3 regions of the Bacillus sp. NPDC094064 genome follow, and region 3 is predicted to be linked to each of the others. Evidence: predicted binding sites of a transcription regulator. Region 3 holds the regulator's gene; each other region holds the start of a gene.
The links. Region 3 encodes NrdR, which represses ribonucleotide reductase genes. Its sites were predicted from a motif close to AACACNATATATNGTGTT; they were not measured.

Region 1 (10,813 bases), on a different contig from region 3:
CTTTTTTCTTTTCATATAAATATTTACGGAACTGAAGTGAATTTTCTACTTTTTGATCATCTAATGCCACTACAATATCATATTGCTCTAAACCAGCTTTTTCTGCCGGTGATACTGGATAAACTTTACCTAATACAACACCATTTGTTACTTCTTTTGGTACTTTTAATTGGTTTAATGCATAAGCTTGCACATCTTCTAATGAAACAACACCTACACCAAGAGCTGGGCGTTTCACTACACCATCTTTTTCAAGCGATTCAATAACTGGTTTTGCAACGTTAATTGGAATGGCAAATCCAATTCCCTCAACTTCTTGTTGAGCAATCTTACTTGAGTTAATTCCAATTAATTCACCGTTTTGGTTAAACAATGCACCACCACTATTACCAGGGTTAATTGCTGCATCTGTTTGAATAACTTGAGCTTGCCAGTCTGGACGTTGGTCTCCATCAATGTCTACTGGAATTTCACGTTCTTTACTACTGATGATACCTTCCGTTACACTACCATCAAATCCTAACGGGTTACCAATTGCAATTGCTTTTTCACCAGCACGAAGTTTACTGGAATCACCTAAAGTTGCAACTTTATTAACTGCAGATCCATCAATCTCTACAACTGCTAAGTCTAACCAAGGATCCTTACCAACTAATTTTGCATCAACTTGCTTGCCGTCGCTCATTTTTACCGCAAGTTTATTCGCCCCATCCACTACGTGGTTATTCGTTACAATATATGCTTTATTTCCTTCTTTTTTATAAATAACACCTGATCCTGTACCAGCTGTTTGCTCTTGTTCTGTCGGTTGCATTGCAAATGGATCAACAACCTTTTGCATATTAATTACACCAACTACAACATCCTTTGCACCTTCAACCATACCTGGTAAATCAGTTTCACCCTTAACTTTATTAACAACAGGAGCTACAGTACCCTCCACTTGTTGATTAGAATTGAATGACGAAACTGCCGCTCCATTATTTTGCATCCACGGCATGTAAGGTGCTGCAAAACTAATCGATACCGCCCCGACTACAGCTCCCACTAAACCTGTGAAAAAATATCCTTTTTTACTGCCTGATTTTTTCAATTCTCTCGTTTCACTATGCTCTTCATTCAAATTTGGTCCGTCGTAATATCCCATGTTTTATTTCCCCTCTCTGGTGAATTCGTATTTTCAGTATAGCCACGTTTTGTGTCCTTCTTGTGAACTCATCGTGAAATCCAATTAAAAAAATACTCCTATCTACCATAGTAGACAATAAAAGTATTTTTGTACATTCTACCTACAAAGGAGAATATAAATTTGCTATATTTTCAAGCTAAAGTACATAGTAACCTTTATGATCATTCTTCGAACTTGTAACCCACTCGAATAACAGTACCGATATGCTTCGCTTTATCTCCCAGCTTATTTCGTAGTTTTTTAATATGTGTATCAACCGTTCTATCATCGCCATAGTAGTCATATCCCCATAACTGATCTAATAAATGTTGACGTGACAATACAATTCCTTTGTTCTCCATTAAATAAACAAGAAGTTCAAATTCTTTATGTGTCAATATTATTTCTTCTCCATCTACTAAAACAGTTCTAGATAGTCGATTCACTTCTATTCCAGCTAAAGACATAGCATTTTCTTCTGCTACTCCTACCACGCCATCTGCACGTTTCAATAACGTCTTCGCGCGAGCTACTAACACTTTCGGACTAAAAGGCTTTGTCACATACTCATCTGCGCCTAATTCAAAACCTAGCAATGTATCGTCTTCATCCGAACGTGCTGTCAACATAATAATTGGTACCGCTGACTCTTTTCTAATTCGTCTACAAACAGACCATCCATCTATTTCTGGTAACATAATATCTAACATAATTAAATCAATTTCATGCTCTGCAAATAATTCTAACGCTTTTTTCCCGTCTTCTGCTTCGATTACTTCAAAACCTTCATTACGAAAATAATCACTAACAATTTCACGTAATCTTCTTTCATCTTCAACTAGCAATACTGTTTTATTCATATAAATCCCGCCTTTTTACTCTTTCAATCGAATAATACGTTGATTGGAGCTTCCGCGAAATGGAAGTGCTAAATCTCTTTTCTCGATTTCAAATCTTCCATCGACCAAAACATCCCCATAATGTAACAACTCTATCATATCATTATTTTGAGAACTCTGTATCTCTTCTAACGTATAACCTGTATACATCCATAAATTTTTCTTCAAATTTTTCACGGCTTGTGCTACTTTTTTCACTTCAGCAGCTTGAAAAAATGGATCTCCACCTGAAAATGTTACATCAGTTAATGGATTACTTTCAATCTCTTTCACAATTTCTTCTACTGTCATTTCAGTTCCATTACAAATATTCCACGATTTCGGATTATGGCATCCGAAACAACGATGCGGACAGCCCGCAAAAAACACGACTGTCCGCAACCCTTCTCCATCTACTACACTATCATGAATAATGTTCATAACTTTCATTTATGCTTCACCCGATCCATCTCTTCACTACGTTTCGCACTATTCCACTTCGACATATCTCCTACAAGATAGCCAGTTATTCGGCGAATTCTTTCTATATTGGCCTCATCTTCATTTCCGCAGCTTGGACATTCATTTCCAATGACTCCGTGATACTTGCAGCACTTACAACGATCAACTGGATGATTAATTGAGCCGTATCCGACGCCATTCTCGGCCATTGCTTGCACAATTTGCTTTAACGCCTTTTTGTTATGCATAGCTGCCCCGTCTAGTTCAATATACGTAATATGTCCTCCATTGCATAGAGCATGGAAAGGTCCTTCTAAACGAATTTTATTTATCGCTTGAATGTTATAATATACTGGAATATGGAATGAATTCGTATAATAATTATGATTTGTTATACCGCCAATTACCCCAAATTCTTCTCTATCCTTTTTCACAAACTTACCTGATAACCCTTCAGCAGGAGTTGCAATTACTGAGAAATTCAGCTCGTGTTCTTCTGTCGCCTTATCCATTCTCTCCCTCATAAAGGAAATGATTTCATACCCAAGTTTCCATGACTCTTCATCTTCTCCATGATGCTTTCCTGTTAAAGCTACTAAACATTCTGCAAGACCAATAAAACCAATACTTAACGTCCCTTGCTTCAAAATCGGTGCTACCGAATCTTCGGGCTGTAACGTTTCTCCACCACGCCATACGCCTTGTGAATATAAAAATCGAAAATCTCTCGCTCGCTTCGTACATTGATACGCGAATCTCTCTAATAGTTGCTTAATTCCTAAATCTAAGTAATAATTTAACGCTTCAAAAAACGCTTCTTTTGAACCACTAATTAACGCTAATTTCACTAAATTAATAGACGTAAATGATAAATTCCCTCTTCCAATCGCTGTTTCTTCTCCATGTATGTTAGACATAACACGGGTACGACATCCCATGTAACATACTTCACTTTCAGGTCGCCCGTCATAATGCACTGCATTAAACGGAGCATCTAAAAATGAAAAGTTAGGGAATAACCGCTCTGCAGTTGTCTCTAATGCTAATTCAAACAAATCATAGTTTGGATCACACTCTTCAAAATTCACACCTTTTTTCATCTTAAAAATTTGAATTGGAAAAATCGGTGTTTCTCCTTTACCGAGGCCAGCTTGTGTTGCTTTTAAAAGTTGCTTAATTAAAAGTCGTCCCTCTTTCGATGTGTCTGTTCCGTAATTAATAGAAATAAACGGTACTTGCCCCCCGCCCCTACTATGCATACTATTTGAATTATGAACAAAAGCCTCACACGCCTGATACGTATCATTCTCTGTTTCTTTCCATGCAAATTCCTCTATTTGTTCTTTCGTAAGCGGATATGACTGTAATCGATTTTTATGTCTCTCTACTGTTTTTCTTACATACGGAGCTAAATCAATATCAAAGAGTGCAAACGATTGACCACCGTGTTGCATATTTTGATTCGCTTGAAAAATAATAGAAGAAAGAGCCAATGCACTTTTAATGTCTTGCGGTTGTCTCATATGTCCATGTCCAGTATGAAAGCCGTTAGCAAGCATATGCGCTAGCGGAATTTGCGAACAAGTCGTCGTTCCTGTCGCATAGAAATCTAAATCATGTGGATATAATATATTTTGATTTATCGCTTTTTTTACTTGATCTGACAATAAATTTTTAACTGCATAATATTTTGCACTCTCAGATGCGAACGTTCCCATTACTCCCATTGGAGAGCGGCCATCTACATTTGCATTTTCTTGCATTAAGTCTTGCTCATTACCGTGGACAATCGTCTCAAATACTTTCATTAATTCTTCTCCACGTACATTTTGTTGTAACATTTATAACCCTCCACCAATATGTTGTTGTCTTTTGATTAAAATGTTACTACATATAGTCTTACTGTTTCTGTGAGAAATGTAACATTCCTGTGAAATTTTTTTCACGAATTAATGAATTTTTCATTTATAAAAAAGAAATGTGCTCTTTACAAATGTATGGTACAATATACGGGAAAAACTCTTTTTACCCTTTATCAACACATTTGAATAAAGGAGACTGAACTTATGATTACTACATATCTTTTATTTATCGTTGCCTACTTACTTGGATCGATTCCATTTGCACTAGTCGTTGGAAAAATTGGCTATGGAATCGACATTCGTGAGCACGGAAGCGGTAATTTGGGCGGAACAAATACATTCCGCACATTAGGGAAAAAAGCAGGTTTTACCGTTACAATTGCTGACATTTTAAAAGGTACATTAGCAACAGCCCTACCGATGATTTTCGGATTAGATATTCACCCACTATGGTTCGGATTAGCAGCTGTTCTTGGACATGTATATCCGATTTTCGCGAAATTCCGCGGTGGTAAAGCAGTTGCAACTTCTGCTGGGGTGCTATTATGCTACTCACCAGTTGTTTTCGCAATATTAGCTGTTGTATTTTTCACCCTTTTATTTACAACGAGATACGTATCACTTTCTTCTATGGTAACAGCTGTCGTTGCTGTTATCGCATCCATTGTTAGCGGGGATAAAATCTTCATTATTGCGATGTGTTTATTAGCAGGTATGGTTATTTATAAACACCGTGCAAATATCGGACGAATTATAAATAAAACTGAACCAAAAGCAAACTTTTCAAAAAAGCAAAAATAAGATCGTAACCCACATAACGCAAAAAGAAAACGTGAAGCATATTAATAGCGTCTTTTTGCGTTATTTTTTATACTAAAGAAAAAGCAACATAATTTGGAGGAACTACACATGAATCTTTCCGTAACAAAAGAAGCAGCACAATGGTATAAAAACGAATTAAACTTACAATCAGGTGAAACACTACGCTTTTTCGTACAATACGGTGGTTGCAGTACTGTGCAAAAAGGACTTTCTTTAGGTATTCGTAAAGATGATCCTGCTCACCCTGCTGTTCAAATTCAAGAAGAAGATATTAACTTCTTTATTGAAGGTGATGATGAGTGGTTCTTCGATGGACATAATTTATCTGTTACACTTAACGACGGCGATGATTTCCCGCAATTTAATTATGAAAAATAAAAAAACGTGGCTGCTGCCACGCTTTTTTATTTTTTCTTAATTTCCTCATATTTCGCATACCACTCAGGATATAACTTTTTAAACGATACAGGACGGAAGCCTTCTTTTTTCGCACAAATATTCGTTGTACTTGCAGTAATACAAAGTTCACCATCACCGTTATAAATTTCATATCCGTATACAACGCGGAGCGGGCTCACGCTATCGACCCACGTTTTTACGATTGCTTTTTCTCCATAACGCATCGCTTTACGGTATGAAATTTGCAAATCTAACACAGGAGAAATAATTCCCCCTTTCTCCATTTCAACATATGAAAATCCTAAGTCTTGTATAAGTTTCGTGCGACCTAGTTCTAGCCACACCAAATAATTTGAATGGTAAACAACACCCATTTGATCTGTTTCCGCATAACGGATTTCCACTTCATGTTCTGCTACAAACATATGTATTCGCCTTCTTTCACTTCTGCTACTTTGCATACATTTAATCATAATACAGTGACATCAAAAATAAAATAGAAACAGTGAATCTTTTCCTGAAAGGAGCAAGCATATGATTCAAATTGTAACTGTCCGTAGTGGTGATAGTGTATATAGCTTGGCATCAAAATATGGCTCAACACCTGACGAAATAGTAAAAGACAATGGACTAAATCCAGCTGAAACACTTGTTGTTGGTCAGGCACTTATCGTGAATACGAAAGGGAATAATTATTATGTACAGCCTGGCGATAGCCTATATCGAATTTCTCAAACATATAATGTTCCCCTCGCTAGTTTAGCTAAAGTTAATAATCTATCTTTAAAATCCATTCTCCATGTCGGACAACAATTATATGTGCCAAAAGGAACAAAACGAGCAGTAGAATCCATTGCTTATTTACAACCTTCAACTATACCCATAAAAGAAAGTTTAGTTAATTCTACACGTGCCATTAATCCATTTTTAACATACTTAGCCTACTTCAGTTTTGAGGCAAAGAGAGATGGTACATTAAAAGAACCAACTGAAACAGCTAAAATCGCCAATATTGCAACGCAAGGCAATACCATCCCTATGCTTGTAATTACAAATATTGAAAATGGAAATTTCAGTACCGATCTAACATCGGTTCTTTTACGCGACGCAACGATTCAAAATAAATTTATCACTAACATTTTGCAAACAGCTGAAAAGTACGGGATGCGCGACATTCATTTCGATTTCGAAAATGTGGCACCTGAAGACCGCGAGGCGTATAATCGCTTTTTACGAAATGTGAAAACACGTTTACCTAACGGATACACACTCAGTACAACACTTGTACCAAAAACGAGTTCCAATCAAAAAGGAAAATTCTTTGAAGCTCATGACTATAAAGCCCAAGGTCAAATTGTTGATTTCGTTGTCATTATGACATATGACTGGGGTTGGCAAGGCGGACCACCGATGGCTATTTCTCCTATAGGCCCAGTGAAAGAAGTACTTCAATATGCAAAATCTCAAATGCCACCACAAAAAATTATGATGGGGCAAAATTTATATGGGTTCGATTGGAAACTTCCATTTAAACAAGGTAATCCGCCAGCAAAAGCTGTTAGTTCTGTCGCAGCCGTCGCATTAGCACGTAAGTACAATGTTCCTATCCGTTATGATTTTACAGCTCAAGCTCCTCATTTTAATTACTTTGACGAAAACGGCGTACAACACGAAGTTTGGTTTGAAGATTCACGGTCCGTGCAAAGTAAATTTAATTTAATGAAAGAACAAGGTATAGGCGGCATTAGCTACTGGAAGATTGGTCTACCATTCCCACAAAATTGGCGCTTACTCGTCGAAAACTTTACGATTACAAAAAAGGGCTGACTTTTGTCAGCCCTTTTTTGTACATTCTATTAAGATTCATCTTTTATTTCACTTTTTAATGAATCAATACTTTCTAAACGTCTTTGATTTTTCGCTTCAATGGCAGCACGATCTTTTTCATTAGAAAGTTCCGCTGTTTCTTTTGCTTCATTAAAATTATCAATCGTATTTTGTACCATTTCTTGTAATTTTTCAGCGTTGTCATTTCGATTATCTGGATTCGGCATGTACTTCCCTCCTAATTCTTTATACATACCATCTTAAATTGCCTATGTTCCTTCAAATTTATACAAAAAAGGAGAATGCAACATTCTCCTTTTCTTTAACCGTTATCTACAATCGGTTGTTTGCCAGTTTGGTCTTGCATTTGCTTCCCTTTATTGCCGCCAGCTTTTTTCGATTGTGTTCCAATTTGATTTGGTGCAAAGTCTTTTGAATTCTTTTTCGGATTACCCATTACTATCGCCTCCTTAACACTAGTATCGTACCAGTGTTAAGAATTATTCAGCTTGCTTAAAAAGTTTCATTTCATAACGTTTTTCAATACGTTCTTCAATGCGATCGATTGCATCGCGATCGCTTAATAATTGTTGTTTATTTTCATTTACAAGTTCTTCAAACGATTTACGGCGACTTCTTCTCATGCTGCTCACCCTCTCTCCTTCGCTTTCTTATTACATAGTATGAGCAAAGGAAAAACTCTTTAATCAGATTTGCAAGAAAATTTTATGTTTTAATACTCCTAAAAAAACTCCATGTACAATAAATTGCAACACTCACAAAATCTGGACACATACCAAAACACCTAAACCATCCGCTGCAATTCACTTAGTACTTTTGACATATTTTCAAAGTATATTTTTCATATACATTGTTAAAAAGATAAATTTAATCGATCCGTTACCATTTCGTCCATATCTTAATTCGAAAAATATTTTGACTTCCGAGCAAATGTCCCTCGATTACTATTGGCTCTAATTGTAATATCCTTTACCGTATGCAATCCATTCCTTTTTCATATATTAAGTTAGTTCGTGCATTACGTATTGCTTCGTTAATACGAGCTATACGTAAATTAGTGTATTCTTTTCCTAATTTTTACCTCATAAATTTTTTAGACATATTTTTATAAAGTGTTCAAAATACAACAGATCGGCTATTTCTGTTTATTGAACACATGAAATATACAAACTATAATAACAAATATAAATAACCAACACTATGTTGATTAAAAAATAGGAGGCACTAAAATGAAAAACCAAGTATCAATAGTAGTTGAACATGAATTGAATAACGTAACACCAGAAATGATTGACTGGTGGTGGGATAATATTGATAACTCTGAACGATATAAACTATGGCACCCAGAAGAACATGTTGATTTTAAATGGTTAGTTGATCCTAAAGTACATGGGCATGTGGGAGCCATATCAGCTTCAATTGAATCTGCTGGGGATGGACTAGAATTTCCGCTAAGAATTAGATGGGAAGATCCTAAAGATTGTCCTATAAATACACATTACAGCCACGTTTTAATGGGTTCATGTTTAGATGATAATGACAATGTAATTTCACAAGTAATACACCAATATGAAAAATCCGATAACGGTACAGTAATGACTTCTACATTCATTTTCCCGAAAGGATTACCACCATTTATTAATCTAAGTGGTTTATATAAACACAACGTAGAAGAAATGAGTGAGTTCAGTAATTTTTTACCAGAACTTTTCAAAGAAAATTTGTAAGATAAATAAACAAATTTTCTTTTAATAAGTGACTAACTAGAAAACAAATTAGCCCCCATCATTTTAGATATGACTAAAACGATGGGGGCTTTCAATATCAAACCAATCACAATACTTCTTCTCAGTAATGTACTCTGCTCTTCAAAATAGCACACTGAGTTTTTATACCATAACGTTTAAATACTCTTTTAATTTCTCTTCTGCATTCACTTCACTTTCTTTATAATCACGCAGCGATTGCAGTACGAAATCATACTGTTCTAAAATATAACTTTCTAATTTCAGGACATCCTCTAAGCTATTAAGCATAATTCTCGTATTACCAACTTCACTTTTTAACGCCGGTTCACATGCTAAACTCGCACATATTTCTTTCACATCATCTTCTAATATCTCTGTTAATATGTATTTCTTTCGCCCTTTTACTTTTACTCTCATAACTGGATAAAAAGCTTTTATATCTAAATAACTTCCTACATTCATGCAACGAACCCATTCGATATCACGTTTATTTCGTACAAGCATCTTTTTTACTGCTTCATATACTGCTGTTTCATCAAGTACTTCCGTATCCGATTTCCTGTTTGTTTCTTCTTCAATAGATGCACATTTTTGATAAACAGCTGCACACGTAATACAGTCATCAAATGCATTATGAGAACTTAGACGAATTCCAAGCATTCGTTTTAACGTTTCAAGTTTATGATTAGGCGCATGCTTCATATATTTCTTCGCTAAGAATACCGTATCAATCACTTTATTTTCAGGCTCAGGTAATCCAAGCATATTTACATTACTTTTCAAAAAGCGCATATCAAAAGAAGCGTTATGGGCCACAATAACATCTGTATGTAAAAATGCTAAAAATAAAGGTAACACTTCTTCAATCGTCGGTGCATCTGAAACACGATAATTTGTAATACCTGTTAAACTCGTTATTCGGTCCGGAATTGGACGCTCTGGATTCACATAAGAAACAAATTGATCTACTAATTCATGATTACGATATTTCACTGCTGCTACTTGAATAATTTTATCATTATAAGGGTTAAATCCTGTTGTTTCAAAGTCAATTACAACATAATCTAACGGTAAGGATACATTCCCCACTCCATACCACTCCTTTATCTATTAACGGATATATTTCTTACATCATATCATGAAGTTATCACCACTTAAAAAAGAAAAGGCAGAAATGGCTACTTTCCACTTCTACCTTTTCACCGTTACTTTAATCTCGCAATTCGTTTTTCCATCTCTTTTTGCGTCATCGGTCCAATGAACTTATCTTGAATGACACCTTTCGTATCTATAAAATACGAAGTTGGAATCGTAATTACTTTATACGCTGTTGTCACATCAATGTTCTTGTCCAATAAAATAGGAAAAGTAATTCCTTTTTCCTTCGCAAAATTGCTTACCTTTTCTTCGCCCCCACCTTTTTCTGAAGGCGTATAGTTTATTGCTAGAATTTCTACGTTTTCTTTATGTTCTTTATAGAAAGCCTCCATATCAGGCATTTCTTGCTGACAAGGCCCACACCACGTTGCCCAAAAGTTTAAAATCACTTTCTTTCCTTTTAAATCTGATAACTTTACATTCGTTCCATCTAACTTAGTCAATTCAAAATCTGGTGCAACCTTCCCT
Region 2 (10,813 bases), on a different contig from region 3:
TATTTTGACGGATTGGATGGTATGCATGCATCGATAACACATGATAGTGGCGGGGATATGTAATAATGTATAACTTTCTTTTTACGCATGGTATGATGGCAATAAGAAATAGTGCATAATAGAGTTCGTAAGTGATGAATGGGGAGTGAAAAGAATGAGGATTTCTTTTATTCGTCATGGTCGCTTAAATCGTACTATGGAACCAATGACAGTTACTTCATTTCATGAGTGGATGAAACGATATGACTTACATACTATAACAACAAAAGCTCCTATACCAATGGAAACAATTGAAGTGATGGAAGCAGCAAAATTGGTCGTAACGAGTGATCAAAGGCGTGCTGTACAGTCAGCAGCTGAATTAACGGATTCTTTATCTTTTATACAAAACTCTCTTTTTAGAGAGGCTGAGGTTTCTTCAAGCTTTTTTTTTCCAAAATGGTTGAAATGCAAACCTAAGGTATGGATGGTTATCGGCCGAACATTATGGATACTTGGCTACCATAAAGATGTAGAGTCTTATAAGGAAGTAAGAGAGAGAGCAAGGCAAGCGGCTCATCTATTGCACCGTTATGCTCTCGTTCATGGAAGTGTTGCTCTTGTAGGTCATAGTTATTTTAATACGATGATTGGGACTGAACTGAGGGCAATGGGGTGGTCTGGTTCGCCTATTTTTCATAGGAAGCCATGGGGATGTACAACATATACATTCCACGAGGCGATGGATGGAAATGTATTAAATACGAATTTAACATAAAAGCACACGATTTATATAAATCGTGTGCTTTCCTTTTAAGATACAGAAACCTTTGTATTTAATGGTTTTACTAAATGGGCGTAAGGTTCACCCACAAGCATAACGATTTGATCTTTTTTGTAACCTAGCTTTTCATATAATGAAAAAGCACGTGTGTTTTCTAAATTAACAAGTAAGGCGATTTTTTCATGCGCTTGTTCAGTTGCATGGATTTCAGCAGCTTTAATTAATTGAGAACCTATGCCTTTTCCGCCGTATGCACTTGAAACTGATAACGTATCAATGTAATACTCATCAAGCTCAGCTTCTTTTTCTAACGTAATAGAGTTATCTTTATGTAATTCTCTTAATTGACGTACAATTGGTGCGTCAATTATTGTTGCTTCACTACCGTGATAAGCGACGATAATTCCGACTGCAGTCCCGTCTTGTTCATATACAAGACAATTTTCATAGCTCAGTCGATTTTTCTCTTTTGAGAACCATGTTTCTAGTCCTAGTAATACTTCTGTTTCAACTGTGCTACCTGTGATTTTTTCAGCAATTTCGTGCAGAGCGTTATACAATAAAGGAGCTATAGCCTTTGCATCTGTCTTTTTTGCTTTCCGAATCATAGTATCCCTCCTAGTTCTATTTATATATTGTAGCATAATGGTATGGAACTTTGCATAATTGAATGTCAAAATGTTTGATATAGAGAAGTGGCTATGTTAGTATATGATATTTAGTGGACATACAATAAAGAGATCTCTTTTGAAAAATAATGAAAGTAAAATGCCGACATAGCAACGGGATAAATTTACAGTTGTTGACCTATAGAATATACGATAGAATAAAATATTGCATAGAGGTGAAATACATGGATGAACAATTAGCAAATGCAATTTTGGATCAGCTGAAAAATGGTGAGATAAAGGAGTATGTTGCAACGAAAGATGTATTTTATACGTTCAGGAAAGTTGTAGTAAGTCGGGAAGATTTTAAACATATTATTGGGAATGCACAGCGCGGCGGACAGGTCATTTATACATATTCAGAAACGCCACGTTCGTAACTAGAAGATATAGGGGAGGAGACTTATGGGCGATTTTAAACAAGGGATATTACCGCATTGGGATTATATGTGGAAAGATCGATCTGGAAATAGGTTTATGGGAATGGTTATGTATCCAGAGAGACGAAAATGTTCAGCGAAAATGCTGCAGAAAATAAAAAGAGCATATGAAGAAGCGATAGAAATTAAGGTAACCGTACAAGTTCAACATACATATCAGTACGTAGAAGGAATGATTGTATACTTTGATGAAGAAGCTCCTGTATGTACAATGATTGATAAAGATGAGAATCCACATCACATTTTTGTAAAAGATATTTTGCGTATTGAGCACTCTGAATAATCTTTTCATAAATAAATTGAAATTCCATAATAATAATCTTTTTCTATAATAGTTATCTTTTAGTATGTAACGAGAACTGAAAGTATATGTATAATATTTAATAAAGTAAAATTGATAAATGTAATCGTTTTTTAGAGCAGATTATCGTTTAATGTCTGTTCTTTTTTGCGTGATGCTGGAGAAATATATTCCTCCAGCATTTGCCGTTTTATGACAAAATATATTGGTAACTTTTTTAAAAATAAGGTTAAATTCGTTGACAACTTTTTTGAAAAGCACTTTATTGACATGAGTTTTAGAATGTTGTTTCATAGTCATTGTATTGAAAAAAAACGACTGTCATGTCGAAAAGTAAAAGTTAAAAAAAGAAAGAATTTATACATATATCTTGTGTCTTATTTTGAAACGTAATACAATATATAGAGAAATCAAGAAACAACATACAGAGAGTATAGATTGGAGAGGGAGGGTCGGAAATGTTAGTTGCATATGATTCTATGACAGGAAACGTGAAGCGTTTCATTCACAAATTAAATATGCCGGCCGTTCAAATTGGTGAAGATCTAGTAATAGATGAAGACTTTATTTTAATTACGTATACAACAGGTTTTGGCAATGTACCAGAACGTGTTTTAGAATTTTTAGAGCGCAATAATGACAAATTAAAAGGCGTATCTGCAAGCGGCAATCGTAACTGGGGAGACATGTTCGGTGCAAGTGCTGACAAAATTTCTGCCAAATATGAAGTGCCTATTGTATCAAAATTTGAGTTATCAGGAACAAATAACGATGTAGAATATTTTAAGGAAAGGGTGCGGGAGATTGCGACACATTGAACTGAATAACGAAATCACGCAAATGCAGGACGGTTTTTATCAGCTTCATAAAGATAAAGAGGCATTAGAAGTCTTTATGGAAGAAGCTAGAGAAAATACCGTTCCTTTTAATAGCGTGGCAGAGCGAATGGAGTATATGAAAGAACATGATTACTATTACAACGTTCTGGACGAGTATAGCTTGGAGGAAGTAGAAGAGGTATATAACATCGCTTATGGTGAAAACTTCGAGTTCCAATCTTATATGGCAGCATCTAAGTTCTACAAAGATTATGCGTTAAAAACAAATGATCAAAAACAATACTTAGAAAGCTATGAAGATCGTGTAGCAATTGTTTCATTATACTTAGGACGCGGTGATGTTGCGAAAGCAAAACAATTCGCAAGCATGATCGTCAAACAAAACTATCAACCAGCGACACCAACCTTTTTAAATGCGGGAAGAAGCAGAAGAGGAGAAATGGTGTCTTGTTTCTTGTTAGAGATGGACGACAGCTTAAATTCAATCGGTTTTAACATTAATACTGCAATGCAATTATCGAAAATCGGCGGGGGAGTAGCTTTAAACTTATCTAAGCTACGCGCACGTGGCGAGCAAATTAAAGGTATCGAAAACGCTGCAAGTGGTGTAGTACCTGTTATGAAATTGCTTGAAGATTCGTTTTCATATGCGAATCAACTTGGCCAACGAAAAGGTGCCGGCGCAGTATACTTAAACATTTTCCATTGGGATATTATTGAATTCCTTGATACAAAAAAAATAAATGCCGATGAGAAGAGCCGTATTCAGTCTCTATCAATCGGAATTATCGTTCCAAGTAAGTTCTTTGAGCTTGCTGAGAAAAACGAACCTTTCCATGTTTTCGCGCCTTATACGGTGTATAAAGAATATGGAAAGCATTTAGATGATATTGATATCGATGAAATGTACGATGAATTAATGAGCAATCCGAAAGTGAAGAAGAAGCCGCTAGATATTAGTGCACGTGATATGCTTATTAAAATTGCTATGATTCAGCTTGAATCTGGTTACCCATACTTAATGTTTAAATCAAATGCAAATAACCAACATCCACTGAAGGGTATTGGAACTGTGAAGATGTCGAACTTGTGTACAGAAATCTTCCAGCTTCAAGAAACTTCTGAAATAAATGATTACGGTACAGATGACATTATCCGTCGTGATATTAACTGTAACTTAGGATCGTTAAATATCGTAAACGTAATGGAAAATAAAGAGATTCGTGAAGCAGTTCATGCAGGAATGGAAGCTTTAACAGCTGTTTCTGATATGACAATCATTCCGAATGCACCAACTGTGAAAAAAGCAAATGATGAGCTTCATTCAGTTGGACTTGGCGCAATGAACTTACACGGATATTTAGCAAAAAATAAAATCGCTTATGAAAGTGCAGAAGCGAAAGAGTTCGCGCGTACATTCTTTATGATGTTAAATTACTACTCTATTGAGAAAAGTATGGAAATTGCTAAAGAAAAAGGCGAGACATTTAAAGACTTCGATAAATCTGATTATGCGAACGGCACATACTTTGAAAAGTATGAAACGACAGATTACAGCCCAGTAACTGAAAAAGTTCAACAACTATTTGAAGGAATTCATATTCCAACAAAAGAAGATTGGACAAGTTTAAAAGAGCAAGTGCAGAAGAATGGTTTATACAACTCATATCGTCTTGCAATCGCTCCTACACAATCAATCAGCTACGTTCAAAATGCAACTTCAAGCGTAATGCCGATCGTAAGTCAAATCGAATCAAGAACGTATGCGAATGCGACAACATATTATCCAATGCCGTATTTATCAAAAGATACGTTCTGGTACTATAAATCTTCTTACGATATGAATCAGTTTAAACTAATTGATTTAATCGCAGAAATTCAAGAACATATTGACCAAGGAATTAGTACAATTCTTTACGTTAATAGTGATATTTCAACACGTGAATTAGCACGTTACTACATCTATGCACATAAAAAAGGCTTAAAGAGTCTGTATTATACGAGAACACGTAAATTAAGCGTGGAAGAGTGCGTGGCTTGTACCGTTTAATATAAAAATTGAGACATGATGAGCAGGGTTTTCTGAACCCTGCTCATGCTTAGTTATCAATTTTTCATGTTTATTTAGAGAAGGGGCGATTGAATGCGTGCGGTAAACTGGAACAAAAAAGAAGATGATTTTAGTTTAATGTTTTGGAAGCAAAACATCGCTCAGTTTTGGACAGAAGAAGAAATTGCGGTTTCGTCTGACAAAAATACTTGGGCACAATTATCAAAAGAAGAGCAGGTTGCTTATAAGCGCGTATTAGGTGGTTTAACACTTTTAGATACGAAACAAGGCGGCGAAGGGATGCCACTTGTACTTGTTCATCTTGAAAATTTACAAGCGAAAAGTGTATTAGCTTTCATGGGAGCTATGGAAGAAGTACATGCGAAGAGTTACAGTCATATCTTCACAACATTAGCTACAGAAGAAGAAATTGATGATATTTTTGAATGGGTAGACAACCATCCATTACTTGAGAAAAAGGCTGGTATTGTTACTAGTTATTATCGTCGTTTATTAAAGCCTGAAGTAACGAAAAAAGAGTTATACATGGCAATGGTCGCAAGTGTGTTCTTAGAAAGTTACTTATTCTATAGTGGATTCTTCTACCCACTTTACTTAGCTGGTCAAGGTAAACTGACGGCAAGTGGTGAGATTATTAACTTGATAATTCGTGATGAGTCAATTCACGGCGTATTCGTCGGTATTTTAGCACAACAAATCTTCGCGGAACTTTCTGCAGAAGATCAACAAGAAGTGCAAAAAGAAACGCAAGAGTTATTAATGAAACTATATGAAATTGAAATGGCATATACAGAAGAAATTTACACTTCTATCGGTCTTGTAGAAGATGTAAATCGTTTCGTTCGTTACAATGCGAATAAAGGACTTATGAACTTAGGACTTGAGCCGAAGTTTGAAGAAGAAGAAATTAACCCAATCGTTTTAAATGGTTTACGTACAGATACGAAAAACCATGATTTCTTCTCTGTAAAAGGAAATGGTTACGTAAAAGCAACGAACGTTGAAAAGTTATCTGACGATGACTTCGTGTTTAATTTTTAATATACGATCATAAAGAAAAGCTGTCTTATCAATGAATAAGACAGCTTTTCTTTATGATTTTGTTTACATAACACTATTATTTTTATATAGTGATTGCTGTTTAAAGAGTTCTATCTCATTAATGGATAGAATTTTTTTTGTAATTAAATAGGTATTTACAATCCTTTTGTATCGGTGTACTAGTTAAATAGTACACCGATACAAAAGGAGGGAAGAAATGAAAATATATTTTTCTCCAAATACACCAATTTACATTCAGGTAATGGAATACATAAAAAAAGAAATCGTAACGGGTCATTTATTACCTGGCGATAAAATTCCCTCTGTCCGTGAATTAGCGAGAGAATGACAGAGCTATTGAAAATAGAAAATTTATGGAAGAGATATGGGTTAAAAGCAGTAATCCGTGAATTAAACATAGAGATTACAGAAGGGAAATTTGTTGGGCTTGTTGGAGATAACGGGAGCGAGAAAACGACGTTATTAAAAATGATTGCAGGCTTGCAGCATCAAGTGCATTATTCCAAAAACGTGACGTATTATAATAAAGTGAAACTTTAATCAGTGGGGGTTTTCTTCATCCCCCACTGATTATCAGCCCTCACCAATCGGACTTTAATGGGCAGCCCGACCCCCACCTGAATTCTTTGCTTTCGCTGAATTTTGAGGTGGGGGTCTTACTGCCCATTAAAGCGGGATAAAAGAAATCCCAGCTTGTAAAAACGGGGATTTTTATTACATAACTTTCTTCTGTCTTTTAACTTGAAAAACGGTGATACGGTATATTAAATAAAATGATTACTATATATGTTAAGAGATATGCTGTTTGAAAGTATATGAGAGAAATAGGAAGATTTTCAACTATATTCATATTATAATTTAGTTATTCCACCATTTGTAGGAGATGGATTGCCCATAAAACATTGATTAATGCTTTACTTTTTACTATCTTTGGAGGTGATTGATATGCAATATGCATTTTCACGTATAAGGCTACGTAGTTTTTTCGGATGGATGATTATAGGGTTGTTCCTTACGATGATCCCATTAGGTTTATCAAATGTTTCAGATAACACGTTAGAGGTTATTTCACAAATAACTATATTTTTTGTATTTCCGTTATTTTGGTTATACGTAAAAACAAATAAAAACAATGTTGTGTTTCAAAGTTTTTTTGATAAGCCAAGTCGTTTACCGTGGGGATTAATTTTATTAGCGACGATAATGGGAATGATTTTTTCAGTCGGTATATCTCATATTCAATTTTACATATTGGCACACACGTTACCTAATTTTTTAGTGAGTATGTTAGAAGACGGAAATGTAATTAATACGAGTAACATATATATGACAATATTTACTTTCATTTCAGCATGTGTATTAGCGCCTATTATGGAAGAAGTTATTTTTAGGGGTTTCTTTTTACAGCGAATGGCTTATAAATGGGGGATTAAACGAGCTGTAATTATATCTTCACTTATTTTTGGTTTCGGACATTTTGACGTGATCGGTGCTTTCATGTTTGGTGTCATTATGTGCTTTTTATACATAAAGACGAAAAATATATGGACGAATATTGCGGTGCATGCTTTAAATAATTTGATTGCAACAAGTATGCAATTTGTAGGTGGAGAAGAGAGTGGGGCAATCTCAATTCCTGAATTACAAGCGCAAAGTAATTTATGGATTGGCATTGGTCTTGCGGTTGTTGGATTACTTTGGTTAATTCCTTACATATGGAAACAATGGCGTATAGTAAAAGAAGTTGGTGTGCCACCGATCCGCTTTATAAATGAAGAAAAAGTAGTGAATGTATCACAAGAAAATGAAGTGTATAGTCAAGTCATTGTAACAGATAGATTGATGGCTGTAGAACTACCAGATGAAGCTGTAAATAAGCTTCGATTAGAAGAAAATGATTATGTAAAAGTATTCGTAGAAGAAGATACAATTGTTATAAAGAAAGCGCATGATAAATAATTAAAAAACATCTCTCCTATATATAAAAGGAGAGATGTTTTTTAATTCGTAATAATTTCTACACGAAAATTATTACCGTTCTTTACATATTTAATATCTGTAACAGTACGGACTGTTTTTAAAAGCTCCACTTTCTCACCAATTCGAGGGATGGTCGGAACATTATCCCAAATACCAAGCAAGTCGTCTAATTGTGCCGTTTTTTCATAAAACCAGATTTTCAATGTAAAGCCCCTTTCTCGAACTTTATGTATTTTAATACATAATATATTATTTTTATTCTTAATGTAAGGGGTTTTTAATATTTTTTTGAATAAATATTAATTAGTGTTCTGGGAAGATATGTTCAATGTCCGGAGTAAGAGATACTTCTGATAATACGATATGAGAAACTGTCGTTGCATATGAAGAAACATCATTGATAAATTCTTCAAGTTCAACGAGTGAAGGGACGGAAATTTTTACAATGTAGCATAAGCTTCCTGTTACTCGGTAACAAAAACTTGCAGATGGATAAGACTGAATAAACTGTTGCATACGTGTTGTGTCACCATTTTTTAAAGTGATTTCTAAAATACAATCTAAAACAAGTCCAGCTTTTTTATAATCAATATCGATTGTGTATTTTTGAATAACTCCTTCACTTTCAAGTTTACGAACACGTTCTGCAGTAGACGGAGCAGATAAATTTACTCGTTTGGCTAATTCGCGCATCGAAAGGCGACTATCATTATATAATTCATTTAAAATTTTACGATCAACACGATCTAATTGCATTTGTAAATATACCTCCAGTAAAATGATAATTTTTGTAAAGTGAAAATAAAAATTAAGATTCATATGAAATGTAAAGAGAACTTTATTTATTTTACAATAAAACAGAAAGAAATAGGAGGGGAAATGATGGAGAGAATTTCATTATCAAATGTAGGAGATACAAAGTTTCAAAAATTATTAGGCCATAATCGGGATATATTACATTCGTGGAGTACGTTAGAAAATACACTGTATAATAAAGGAACTCTTTCAGCGGAGTTGAAGGAACAAGTAAGAAGAACATTGGCGTACGGGAATGAATGCTCGTACTGCATGGCAAAGGGAAGACCAGATGATATGCAAAAGGTAGAAGAAATTAGTGTAGCTGTTACTTTTGCGCATACATTTGTTCATGATAAAAAGGCGATCGATGATAATATGTTTCGTGTATTAAAACAATATTGGACGGAAAAAGAAATTGTAGAGCTTTGTGCTTATATTTGTTTTATTACTGCGTCGCAGCAACTTGGTTTTCTGTTTCAATTACAGCCTAATTAAGGAGAGAATGATGACAAATCAAACAGCACTTATCATAATTGATGTACAAAAGGCGTTCCAATTACCATACTGGGGCGAGAGAAATAATCTTTTTGCCGAAGAAAATATGAAAAGTTTAGTAGAAGAATGGAGAAAGAGGAAGCGACCAGTTTTTCATATTCAACATGTAAATAAAGAAAATGTTCAGTCGATGTTTTATCAACATGCGGAAACAGTAAACTTTAAAGAAGAAGTGAAACCACTGCCAGGTGAAGTAATTATTCAAAAGTCTGTTAATAGTGCGTTCATTGGGACAAATTTAGAAGAACAATTAAGATCGAAACAATGTGATACGGTAGTAATTGTGGGATTAACGACAAATCATTGCGTGGAAACTACGACACGGATGGCAGGTAATTTAGGATTTACTACGTATTTAGTGAATGATGCGACAGCTACTTTTAATCGTATAGGCCCAGACGGCATAGAGTATAGTGCAGAGTCTATTCATAATATGACACTTGTCAATTTGCATGATGAATTTGCAACAATTATGACGACAAAAGAAGTGTTAAAATTATTTTGAGAAAATAATTGCGGAATTATGTAGAAAAAAATAAGAATATTTCGTATAATCTAAGTATAATCATTTTGAAAATAGGGGTGGCATCATATGAAGCAAATTCCAGTAAAGAAAATAGAAGAAGTAGTTGTTTTAGCAGGAGATAATAAACAAAAGCAAAAAGAATTTTATGAATTGCTCTTATCAACAGAGTTTTATGTTGCCGGTTCACTAGAAGCAGAAGACGGAGCAACAGAAGGAACACTTCGTTTGCGTCATTTCCAAGGAGAGGGTAGATGGATCGTGCCGTTCTTTACACAATTGGAATTTGTAAAAGATGTGTTGCCAGAAGGTACGCCCCTTGTTACGATACGTGGAAAAGAATTGTTTGGTAGTATCGAGAAAGATGCAACAGCGGTATTAAATGTTGGTACGGATATAAGTAAAACATTTGTTCCAGAAGAAATTGTGGATATCGCATCTGGACGAATTTTTAATTATTATAAGTAAAAGGAAAAGCTTAATAGCTTTTCCTTTTTAGTTTGAATATGGAGTGGCCACGCCGGAAGAAATAGAGAGTGTTTTATTGTTTGTATGGATTGTCGCTGTAGCTCCAAGCGGAATACCGACGTTTGGGCTTATATGTCCAATCGGTAAACCGAATAGTACAGGTATATCATATGGCGTGAAATATTCAGATAGTATTGTTTGCAATGACTGGGATGGTTTTGAAGGAGTGCAGTCGTGACAACTTGTAAAAATAACACCGCTGCATTCATTAAACTGTCCAGATAAAAGTAGTTGATTTAACATGCGGTCAATGCGATACGGTTCTTCCCCGATATCTTCAAGTAA
Region 3 (10,813 bases):
AAACGAATCACTTTCGCATATGTGTCTAGGAAAATTTCTACTTGTGTTTTATTCGTTTGTGCACACTTATAGAATAGGAAGTTTTTATCAATACCTAAATCAATTCCGATTGATAAAATAAAATGTAAACCATCTACGTATTCTTCTAATATCACTTCACGTTCTGAAGCTGGTTTGTTGCTCCAATATTTAAAACAACGTGTTTCGTTTGCAAGTTCTCCGATTTCCACAAGAAGAGCTAACATTTTTTCTTTCAACAACTTTTTCGGTTGTAAATCATGTTCTTTCGCAATACGGTCATCTAATTCCTTTTGTAATTTAAATAGTTGTAGTAAGTCCATTCTATTGTCCTCCTCCAACATCGCATTTTATGCAACAATGTTGTTTCATCTCAAAGTTCATTATTATGTTTCAGTTCTTATTAACAAGTCAGCTATCTAACTCTTTATAAAATAGCTTGTCCTTAATTTACAAATACGTTTCAATCATCACTATTCGATTGTTCACACGATCGGTAATAGCTAATACTTAGCCAAGGGTAGCACCCACTGATTAAAGTTTTACTTCATCTGATGAAAGTTCCATATCATCTTTCCATTATAGCAGTGTCGTTTCTGCTAGGAAAGATACTCTTCTTTCCAAAGGAGCATAAATAAAAAAAGCCAGGAAGATTCTCCCGACTTTATACATATATTCTTCTATATTGCTGTAGTTTTTGTATTGATTTTGTCATATCAATAACGATAATATGTAGGGGATTTTACAAACCATGGAACATTTGCAATACATATAAACAAAAAACCTTAGAAGATTTCTCTTCTAAGGTTTTAACTAATTAGTTAATGTTGTTTTTTGCAACTGTTGCTAATTCAGCGAAAGCTTTTTCGTCATGAACAGCTAAGTCAGCAAGCATCTTGCGGTTAACTTCGATGCCAGCATTTTTAAGACCGTGCATTAAGCGGCTGTAAGAAAGACCATTCATACGAGCTGCTGCGTTGATACGTGTAATCCATAATTTACGGAAGTCACGTTTCTTTTGACGGCGGTCACGGAATGCATACATTAGAGATTTCATAACCTGTTGGTTAGCAACCTTGAATAATGTATTTTTTGAACCGTAGTAACCTTTTGCTAATTTAATTACTTTTTTACGACGTTGACGAGTAACTGTACCACCTTTTACTCTTGGCATAATATTACCTCCTAATTGTTCTATATATCAGCCGAACTTATTTTAAGTTGTCAAGCATTTGACGAATGCGTTTGAAGTCACCAGCGCTTACTACACCAGCTTTACGTAGTTTACGTTTAGCTTTTGTAGATTTGTTAGCGAATAAATGGCTTGTGTAAGCGTGAGAACGTTTCAGTTTACCTGATCCAGTCTTTTTGAAACGCTTTGCAGCGCCGCGATGAGTTTTTTGTTTAGGCATAGGTATTTCCTCCTCTATCTATTACTTATCGTTTTTCGGTGCTAAAACTAAGAACATACTACGTCCTTCCATTTTAGGCTTAGATTCGATTGTACTAACTTCAGCACAAGCTTCTGAGAAGCGATCTAAAACACGTTGACCGATTTCTTTATGAGTAATGGCACGTCCTTTAAAGCGAATTGACGCTTTAACCTTGTCGCCTTTCTCTAAAAACTTGATAGCATTACGAAGTTTTGTGTTAAAGTCGTGTTCATCAATTGTTGGACTTAAACGAACTTCTTTCATGCTAATTACTTTTTGATTTTTGCGCTGTTCTTTTTCTTTCTTCTGTTGCTCAAAGCGGAATTTACCGTAGTCCATAATGCGGCATACTGGCGGTTTCGCATTTGGAGCAACTAATACTAAATCAAGATTAAGATTTGCAGCTAAGTCTAAAGCATCATTACGAGACTTGATTCCAAGTTGATCGCCATTTGCGCCAACTAAGCGTACTTCACGTGCACGAATTTGCTCGTTAATCATCATATCCTTGCTAATAGTAAGCCACCTCCAAGGTTTTCTCAGAACATATTTTGTAGTCATAGAACCCGACAAAAAAAGTGCGGGCATACGACACCCACACTTGTAAAATCTTAAGTAAGAAATACATTTACCTGTAAACTGCGAATGCGTCCATCAGGTGAGAAGCGGGTGCTTCTACTTGTTCCACAAAACAATATTCTATTATCCTTGATGAGTTTATCATAGGACATGACGTCTGTCAAGAAGACGCGATGTGTTTTACTAACAACAAGAAATATTGTAACAAACAACTACCATACTTGCAATACTTTTTTATGATAAGTGTTATATGGTTATTTTTGCTAATTTTCCTCACTTATCTTATATAGAAAAGCCGCGGTATACCGCGGCTCTTTCTTATCGTTTTCCTTCTACTTTAATCATGTCAACAAACGCCTCTAATGCGATTGTCTCTGATTTTTGTTCACCATATTTACGTACGTTTACGCCGTTTTCAGTTACTTCATTGTCACCTACTACAAGCATGTACGGAATTTTTTGCATTTGTGCTTCACGGATTTTGTAACCGATTTTCTCTTCACGAGTATCTAATTCAACACGGATACCAGCACGTCGTAATTCGTCTTGTACTTTCTTCGCGTAGTCTAAATGCACTTGTGGAGAAACTGGAATCACTTGTACTTGAACTGGAGCTAACCAAGTAGGGAATGCACCTTTGTATTCTTCAATTAAGAAGGCTACGAAGCGTTCCATAGTTGATACAACACCACGGTGAATTACAACTGGACGATGTTGTTTACCATCTTCACCAACGTAAGCTAATTCAAAGCGTTCTGGAAGTAAGAAGTCTAATTGTACAGTTGAAAGTGTTTCGTCTTTTCCAAGAGCAGTACGAACTTGAACATCAAGTTTTGGACCGTAGAATGCCGCTTCACCTTCAGCTTCATAGTAATCAAGACCCATTTCGTCCATCGCTTCTTTTAACATACCTTGTGCTTTTTCCCACATCTCATCATCCGCATAATACTTTTTAGTATCTGCTGGGTCACGATAAGATAGACGGAATGAATAGTTCTCTAAACCGAAATCTTTGTACACTTCTAGAGTTAAGTTTACAACACGTTTTAACTCTTCTTTAATTTGATCTGGACGAACGAAAATGTGCGCATCGTTTAAAGTCATTCCGCGTACACGTTGTAATCCAGATAACGCACCTGACATTTCATAGCGGTGCATTGTTCCAAGTTCCGCAATACGGATTGGTAGTTCACGGTAGCTGTGAATATCGTTTTTATAAACCATCATGTGGTGAGGGCAGTTCATTGGACGAAGAACTAATTCTTCATTATCCATTTCCATTGATGGGAACATGCCATCACGGTAGTGGTTCCAGTGACCAGAAGTTTCATAAAGCTCTCTGCTTCCTAGTACTGGAGTGTATACGTGATCATAGCCTAAGCTTGCTTCTTTATCAACTATGTAACGCTCGATAATACGGCGAATTGTTGCGCCTTTTGGTAACCAAAGTGGTAAACCTTGTCCTACTTTTTGGCTATTAGTAAATAGTTTTAATTCTTTACCTAATTTACGGTGATCGCGCTCTTTTGCTTCTTCAAGCATACGTAAGTGCTCATCTAATTCTGCTTTCTTAACGAATGCAGTACCGTAAATACGTTGTAACATTTTATTATTGCTATCGCCGCGCCAGTAAGCACCCGCAACGCTTAATAATTTAAACACTTTAATTTTTCCTGTAGATGGAAGGTGAACACCACGACAAAGGTCGAAGAATTCGCCTTGCTCATAGATTGAAATAACCGCATCTTCTGGAAGATCGTTAATTAAATCTAATTTTAACTCATCGTCAATTTCTTCAAAGCGACGAAGTGCTTCTGCACGTGGTACTTCATGACGAACGATTTCTAAGTTCTCATTCACGATTTTTTGCATTTCTTTTTCGATTTTCTTGAAGTCTTCAACTGTAATTGCTTCTTCCATATCAATATCGTAGTAGAAGCCATTTTCAATTACTGGACCAATACCAAGCTCAAGCTTAACATCTTTATATAAACGTTTTAACGCTTGTGCTAAAAGGTGGGCTGTTGAATGGCGTAAAATGTATAAGCCATCTTCAGAATCTAATGTAATAATAGAAACTGCACCATCTTCTTCGATTGGTGTAACAAGATCGATCATCTCATCATTTAATTTTCCAGCCACAGCCTTTTTCTTTAAGCCTGGGCTAATAGAAGCTGCGATTTCTTCAGTTGTTACGCCTTTTGGAAACTCCTTCACAGCTCCATCAGGGAAAGTAATTTTAACTACATCTGCCATCACTGGTCACTCCTCTTTTTTTTCAAAATAAAAAACACTCATCCCGTAAAAAGGGACGAGTGTTGAATTCGTGGTTCCACCCTTGTTCCAATTAACATAATTGTTAATTGCTCAAGTTCAACATAACGGTGTTGTCCGTTAGCAATTACTAAAAAAATCGTTCACTGCTAAAGTTTAGAGGTGGTAAGTAATAATCCCGTACTAGGAAGCTCACACCCTAAGGCTTCCCTCTCTGAAAATCGTAGAAAACTACTCATGTCCTCATCATGACATTTCAATATATTTCATTTATGTAGGTAATTATATGCTCAAAAACTTAGAAAATCAAGGGCGTTACCTTTATTTTTTAATTTTTTCACATTGCGTTCAAACTCATGTAATCCATGTAATTGTAATCGTTCTTGAAATACGTTTCGCAACGTAATAATCATATTATGGTCTTGTTCTTTCGTATATAAATAAATTTTTTTCGGCGAAATAGAAAGAAGTGGTGCAATTACTTTCGTATCAATATATACATCCTTTTGCTTTAATAATTCTTCATCTATATATTGGACCAATTTCTCCTGTTTTAAACGTCTACCTTTATCATCATAAAAAATAAAGCTTTCATCAAAAATAAGGTGCATACAGGACAAACGCGATTTCCGGCTACTCACTTGTTGCCGGAGCGTCTCAATGAACATTTGATATTCTTGTTCCATCTTATACTCATCAATCGCTACTTCCGCAAGCTTAGCTACCATTTCCCTATATGTACGAAGACGAAAACGAACATACGATGAAAACGAGAATGAGAGCGGATCACAAATCCAGTTATTTAAAGAAGACTTAATGTATGATTCAAATGTATTGCGTGTTAAATCCTGAGCTACACCTTTTCTTCTTCCCTTTAAAATCTCCTGTGCCATATGCAATATTTGATGACACTCTTCTTGTTCTTCATAAAAAAACTTTTCTTTTAAAATTGTATATATCCACTCATTTTGTTTCACATTCACAATGAAATACACCATTACTGGCAATAAAATCTTTTCAATATAATTCGATTCACGCACTGGTATGTGAATCACAACTTTCTGTTCCTGTAAGTACACACTCGTTTCCTTATATAACATTTCCGCTCTTTTCAGTAGTTGTTTATATACGTGCATAGCATCATTTTTTTCTTCGAAGCAAATTTCAATCACTTTTGTCCCCCCTTTTATCCCCGCTCTAAAGGATTGTATCTATACGTTACAAATCCTATAAGAGTTTTGGCCCTTGGAAGTTCACTCTTAGTAGAATTTCATTTCCTATCGTTAGAAAACCCACTCGATATGGCTTGCTAATTTTATATATATTAAGGGAGAAAGAAAAAAATGATACAAGCCACAATGAATTTTCTATAAGAACTTTTCATTTTACAATTCGACTACTATGAAAAGCATTCCAAACGAAAAAAAGAGCAAGCTTCTCAGCTTACTCTTTTACTTATGACGACGGTTTTTCCCGCCAATTGGAATTGGTTTCGCTAAATACTTAATTCGTTCCATAATACGAGCTGCTTTCATTTCTTCCGCTTCACCGCGCTGTGTATACGTTAAATGATGTTCCAGCTCCTTGAAATCAAAGTTAGACGTAAAGAACGTCGGCAAGTTTTCAAGCATACGGAATTGTAAGATTGCGCCAAGCACATCGTCACGTACAAAGCTTGACATCGCTTCGGCTCCAATATCATCTAACATTAACACTTGTACACGTTTCACCGCATCAATCTTTTCCCCGATTGAATTATCTTGAATCGAACTTTTAATTTCACGTAAAAATTCCGGGAAGTATACGAGCATCGAACTTATTTTCTTTCGAGCAAGTTCATTCGCGATTGCTCCTAACAAATACGTTTTCCCTACACCAAATTTACCGTACAAATATAAACCTTGTACTTTTTTACCTGGTTCATATGTACTTAAAAATTCATTCGCCGCTCCAATTGCATCGATACGTGCATCTAAATCGGAAGGATCTAAATTCTCCATCGTTGCCTGTAAAATATCAGTTGGCATATATACACTTTGAACGAGTTTTTCATATTTCTTTCTCTCGTCATACGCTACTTTTCTAATGCAGCGATCATATTGAATATCAATCATCTTACCTTGGATAACAAGCTTTGGCTCATATCCTTGCAGCATGTTTTTACATGATCCTAAATCCGGACAATCCGCACAACCTACACTTTGTCCAATATATTCATATAACTTCACAAGACTGCGCTCAATCATCGAAGTTGTTACTTCACCTTTATGTTCGTCTATAAATTCTTTCACACGCGGGTGTGCCATCACTTCTGCCTTTAATACTTCATATCTATTTTTAAAATTTTTATTCTCCATTAATTTTGCAAATGAATTTTGAATATGCTCCATTTTCTCACCTCAAAGAGCGTTCATTCTCTTCTATTAATCACGCTTATATTTTTTCAACACTTCTTCTAGTCGTTTTCTTTCATCTTCTAACGTACTTGCACCTTTTTCCGAACTTACATCTTTCTTCGCAATTTCTTTCGCTTGTTCCTTCGGCTCTTCTTTCAGCCAATCTGGTACCATTTCTTTTCGTACTGTTTTCTTCGACGTACGGCCTTTTTTCTTCGTTTCAGCCCACTCTTGATATTGACGGTTTTCTTCTTTCGCCAATGCCATCGCTTCAGCTACTGTACCGACCTTTTTACGCGCCCAATGACCAGCAATCTTCTCCACATACGTTTTCGCGAGCTTCATATCTGAGCGTAGCATAACGTAATAAATAAGTACATTTACAACGCCTGGCGTTAGTTTTTGATTGATCATTACATCTTCAACGATTTGCAAGTCCGCTTTCGTCGCCTCTGCACCACCAGATATCTCTTTCAATAGTTGTTTTGGCGAGATTTCTTCTAACTGCTTTATTAGCATCTCTTCCTGCGTTGAAGGCTCTTTCTCTTTCATCATACGCGCACTATGAGGCTGCACTCTTTCGCTTAATACAGGTAATGCTTGCCCGTTTTCAAATTGATACCAATCGCGCGCTCCTTTTCTAAGCCTTTCGATATCAATTGTTTGCATCTCTGTCACCGCACCAAGAACGATATTTTGCATCGATAACACATCTACACCATATACGTAAGAAAGCGTAATCACACACTCTCGAACTGGATCTGTAATCGCCTTTTTAGGAACAAGAGCGGACAATCCGTCTACAAATAAGGAGAAATCAAAGAAATCATTCCAAACTTTCGGAGCGTCTCCCTTCTCGTTACTTGGCATAGTTGTCGTTTTTGGAATACGAAGGTCTTCTTGCGCATGCTCAAGCTGTCCTGGATTAAACGAACCAAACACATCATTGAACGAACGCGTAACATTTTCATAAGAGGCAAAATCAAACTCTTCCTCTAAGAAATATTGCTTTACTTGATTATATTTTGTCCGACTCAATCGATTGTATAAAAAGATACTTAAAACAATATCATCAAAAAACTGCTTTGGAGATAAAGGCGGTTGCAACTCGTATATAAACATTCGAATATCTTTTTCTTTCTTAATATATACCTTTAAAAGCCCAATTGCCTCTAACTTCACTCGTTCCTCATATATTTCAGGAAGTTGCATTTGCATGGTCACCATAAGGGAATGGTGTGTATTCTCTTTTCCAAATACACGATCTTGTTCTAACTCTCCCCATAGCGTCATGTATAAGCTAAAAGCTCTACTACCTATTAACGGTTGATACAACATTGTTAACACTTTTCGGTCGTAATTATGTAGTAGCCCTTTCGCACTTACTTTATAACGATCAATCGGCAATAGCTCCATCCATGACTGTTTTTCCATTCTTGCTTTTCCTTTCTCTCATCCAATCTATCCTCTACTGATCAAAGCTTCACTTTATTAGCGAAAAAGAGCTATTAGCTTACGCTCCTAGCTCTCTTATCTCATTACTTACAGTATGTAAAGAGAATTGAATAGGCTTCTATTCTCTTTCTTTTTGCAGTATATCTTTCAATTCTTCAATAAATACATTTAAATCTTTAAATTGACGATATACAGAAGCAAAACGTACGTAAGCAACATCATCGATATCACGAAGCTCTTCCATAACTATTTCACCAATCATATCACTTTTCACTTCTGAAATACCTAAATTACGAAGCTCACGTTCCACACTTTGTGTTACTTCCTCTAATTGTCTTAAAGATACTGGTCTTTTTTCACACGCTTTAATTAAACCGCGTAAAATCTTTTCTTTATTAAACTCTTCTCGTGTACCTTCTTTTTTAACAACGATAAGAGGTGATTCTTCTACTCTTTCAAATGTCGTAAAGCGACTTAAACAGCTTTCACACTCTCTCCTTCTTCGAATAGAGCGTCCCTCGTCTACCGGACGCGAATCTAACACTCTTGTGCCATTATGAGAACAGGACGGACAACGCAATATATTCACTCCTTTACACTATACCCTTTATTTTTTCTCTACTCACTTCGCCTGAAAATATATATACAATATTATATAACTCATTCTAACGCTCTTACCACTTTAAGTTTACACGCATTATGTTATCATCCCGTTTTCAAAAAATAAGATGGTAGATGAAGCGCTAACTTATTTGTAAAAGTTCAATTTATTCAACTAACGAGTACGTTACGTTTTTCCCTTTTTATAAACTAAAAAAGAGGTGCATTATACACCTCTTTACATTTTAAATCAATTATGTTCTTTTTTAAAGAGCTTTTGTTTCTCTCTGCTTAATTTCGAAGCTACCAGTGCCTCGAGGAAGCTCGATGCTCTCACGCGTTTTCGCGTTTAAACCTTCTGCAATATATTCTGCAGCAACATTTGGATCAATACGATCCCCACAAGTATAAACATCAATACTTGCGTAACCATGCTCCGGAAAGCTATGAATTGTTAAATGTGATTCCGAGATAATTACTACTCCACTTACACCTTGTGGTGCAAATTTATGAAAAGCAACCTCACGTACTTCAGCACCAGCTTTTAGTGCTGCATCCACAAATAATTGTTCAATATATGGCATGTCATTAAGCTTGTCGAAATCGCAATCCCAAAGTTCAGCGATTACGTGACGACCCATCGTATCCATAGTATCCATTCTACAGTTCCCCCTTGTAAATTTATTCTAACTGTTCGAATTGAAAACTAATTTGCAATTTGGCTTGCTCCACTACCACGGGGGAAAGTTAGTCCAGAGAGGTCCTAACCCTTTAAGTAGTGACTACGTACCTCAGCTCTTAAGTTTACGAGTGTTAGTATACTTTGTTTATTTTCATTTTGCAACAACAGTTTTTTCGATTTTCTGTCATAATTTCCTCTTTACTTTTCCCTAAAAAAAATAAATGATTCACAAATACAGTAATAACAACGGTTCGTGGTATGTCCACTTTTTAAAATATACTCATATATTTTTTCCTTTTCAGAAAAAAATAAAAAAAGAGGGCAAATATTTATTTGCCCTCTCCCTCATTCACTTAAATATGTTGCACATTTTTTTGTTTCGCTAATTCATCAACAACTAACGTTACAAGATCTACAACACGACGAGAGTAGCCCCACTCGTTATCATACCAAGCAAGTACTTTCACTTTACGATCACCCATTACCATTGTAGATAAACCATCAATAATAGCTGAGTGTGTATTTGTATTAAAGTCAATAGATACTAAAGGCTCTTCGCTAAATTCTACAATGCCTTTTAATGCACCATTCGCAACAGTTTTGAATGCATCATTAATAGCTTCAACTGTCACATCACGTTTTACATCTACTACTAAGTCAACAAGAGACACGTTTGGTGTTGGTACACGAAGTGCCATACCATGAAGTTTTCCATTTAAGTGCGGAAGAACTTTTGCTAGCGCTTTCGCAGCACCTGTCGTTGTCGGAATAATTGACTGTCCGCAAGCACGTGCTCTTCTTAAATCTTTATGTGGGTTATCAATATTTTTTTGGTCATTTGTATAAGCGTGAACAGTCGTCATTAAACCGTTTTCAATTCCGAACTGCTCATCTAACACCTTCACAACAGGCGCTAAACAGTTTGTTGTACAAGATGCGTTTGAAATAACAGTATGTTTTGTAATATCTAGTTGGTCTTCGTTCACACCAACTACAATTGTTACATCTTCATTTTTACCAGGCGCTGTTAAAATAACTTTTTTCGCTCCAGCTTCAACATGAAGAATTGCTTTTTCTTTTGAATTAAATTTACCAGTTGCTTCAATTACAACTTCAACACCTAGATCTGCCCAAGGCAATTCCTTTGGATCGCGGTTGTTTAAAAGGCGAATCATTTTCCCATCAACTAATAAGTGATCTTCAAATGCTTCTACTGTTCCGTCAAACTTGCCGTGAACTGTATCATATTTAATTAAATGTGCTAACGTTTCAGATGGATAGCTTGCATTGATTGCTACAATTTCGAATGCGCTTTCTTTTATTGCCTGACGAAATACCATTCTCCCAATACGTCCAAATCCATTAATTGCCACACG

Region 1: a site for NrdR is predicted at 4,392-4,409, ahead of ACQKNI_RS07895 (anaerobic ribonucleoside triphosphate reductase). Genes of this name have one in related genera too.
Region 2: a site for NrdR is predicted at 2,564-2,581, ahead of nrdI (class Ib ribonucleoside-diphosphate reductase assembly flavoprotein NrdI). Genes of this name have one in related genera too.

What each region holds. Positions count from the first base shown of each region.
Region 1 is NZ_JBNNUI010000003.1:18,669-29,481, forward strand. It holds gene ACQKNI_RS07880 (S1C family serine protease) at 1-1,147, opposite strand, end outside; gene ACQKNI_RS07885 (response regulator transcription factor) at 1,351-2,028, opposite strand; gene nrdG (anaerobic ribonucleoside-triphosphate reductase activating protein) at 2,044-2,496, opposite strand; gene ACQKNI_RS07895 (anaerobic ribonucleoside triphosphate reductase) at 2,493-4,349, opposite strand; gene plsY (glycerol-3-phosphate 1-O-acyltransferase PlsY) at 4,575-5,171, shown strand; gene ACQKNI_RS07905 (HesB/YadR/YfhF family protein) at 5,280-5,570, shown strand; gene ACQKNI_RS07910 (acyl-CoA thioesterase) at 5,597-6,016, opposite strand; gene ACQKNI_RS07915 (glycosyl hydrolase family 18 protein) at 6,126-7,418, shown strand; gene tlp (small acid-soluble spore protein Tlp) at 7,448-7,645, opposite strand; gene sspN (acid-soluble spore protein SspN) at 7,741-7,875, opposite strand; gene ACQKNI_RS07930 (FbpB family small basic protein) at 7,919-8,062, opposite strand; gene ACQKNI_RS07935 (DAPG hydrolase family protein) at 8,669-9,166, shown strand; gene ACQKNI_RS07940 (3'-5' exonuclease) at 9,329-10,276, opposite strand; gene ACQKNI_RS07945 (redoxin domain-containing protein) at 10,393-10,813, opposite strand, start outside.
Region 2 is NZ_JBNNUI010000002.1:183,277-194,089, forward strand. It holds gene ACQKNI_RS05485 (hypothetical protein) at 1-63, shown strand, start outside; gene ACQKNI_RS05490 (histidine phosphatase family protein) at 155-757, shown strand; gene ACQKNI_RS05495 (GNAT family N-acetyltransferase) at 793-1,371, opposite strand; gene ACQKNI_RS05500 (hypothetical protein) at 1,617-1,811, shown strand; gene ACQKNI_RS05505 (hypothetical protein) at 1,837-2,154, shown strand; gene nrdI (class Ib ribonucleoside-diphosphate reductase assembly flavoprotein NrdI) at 2,631-2,990, shown strand; gene nrdE (class 1b ribonucleoside-diphosphate reductase subunit alpha) at 2,977-5,061, shown strand; gene nrdF (class 1b ribonucleoside-diphosphate reductase subunit beta) at 5,155-6,123, shown strand; partial or broken gene ACQKNI_RS05525 (GntR family transcriptional regulator) at 6,341-6,469, shown strand; partial or broken gene ACQKNI_RS05530 (ATP-binding cassette domain-containing protein) at 6,469-6,633, shown strand; gene ACQKNI_RS05535 (CPBP family glutamic-type intramembrane protease) at 7,090-8,103, shown strand; gene ACQKNI_RS05540 (DUF3913 family protein) at 8,145-8,327, opposite strand; gene ACQKNI_RS05545 (Lrp/AsnC family transcriptional regulator) at 8,428-8,880, opposite strand; gene ACQKNI_RS05550 (carboxymuconolactone decarboxylase family protein) at 8,944-9,417, shown strand; gene ACQKNI_RS05555 (cysteine hydrolase family protein) at 9,428-9,982, shown strand; gene ACQKNI_RS05560 (SseB family protein) at 10,070-10,468, shown strand; gene ACQKNI_RS05565 (S66 peptidase family protein) at 10,496-10,813, opposite strand, start outside.
Region 3 is NZ_JBNNUI010000004.1:104,853-115,665, forward strand. It holds gene ACQKNI_RS11060 (dUTP diphosphatase) at 1-341, opposite strand, end outside; gene rplT (50S ribosomal protein L20) at 836-1,192, opposite strand; gene rpmI (50S ribosomal protein L35) at 1,230-1,430, opposite strand; gene infC (translation initiation factor IF-3) at 1,452-1,955, opposite strand; ribosomal protein L20 leader region at 2,018-2,138, opposite strand; gene thrS (threonine--tRNA ligase) at 2,349-4,286, opposite strand; T-box leader at 4,335-4,563, opposite strand; gene ytxC (putative sporulation protein YtxC) at 4,595-5,476, opposite strand; gene dnaI (primosomal protein DnaI) at 5,756-6,694, opposite strand; gene ACQKNI_RS11095 (replication initiation and membrane attachment family protein) at 6,728-8,134, opposite strand; gene nrdR (transcriptional regulator NrdR) at 8,274-8,735, opposite strand; gene speD (adenosylmethionine decarboxylase) at 9,022-9,405, opposite strand; gene ACQKNI_RS11110 (glyceraldehyde-3-phosphate dehydrogenase) at 9,791-10,813, opposite strand, start outside.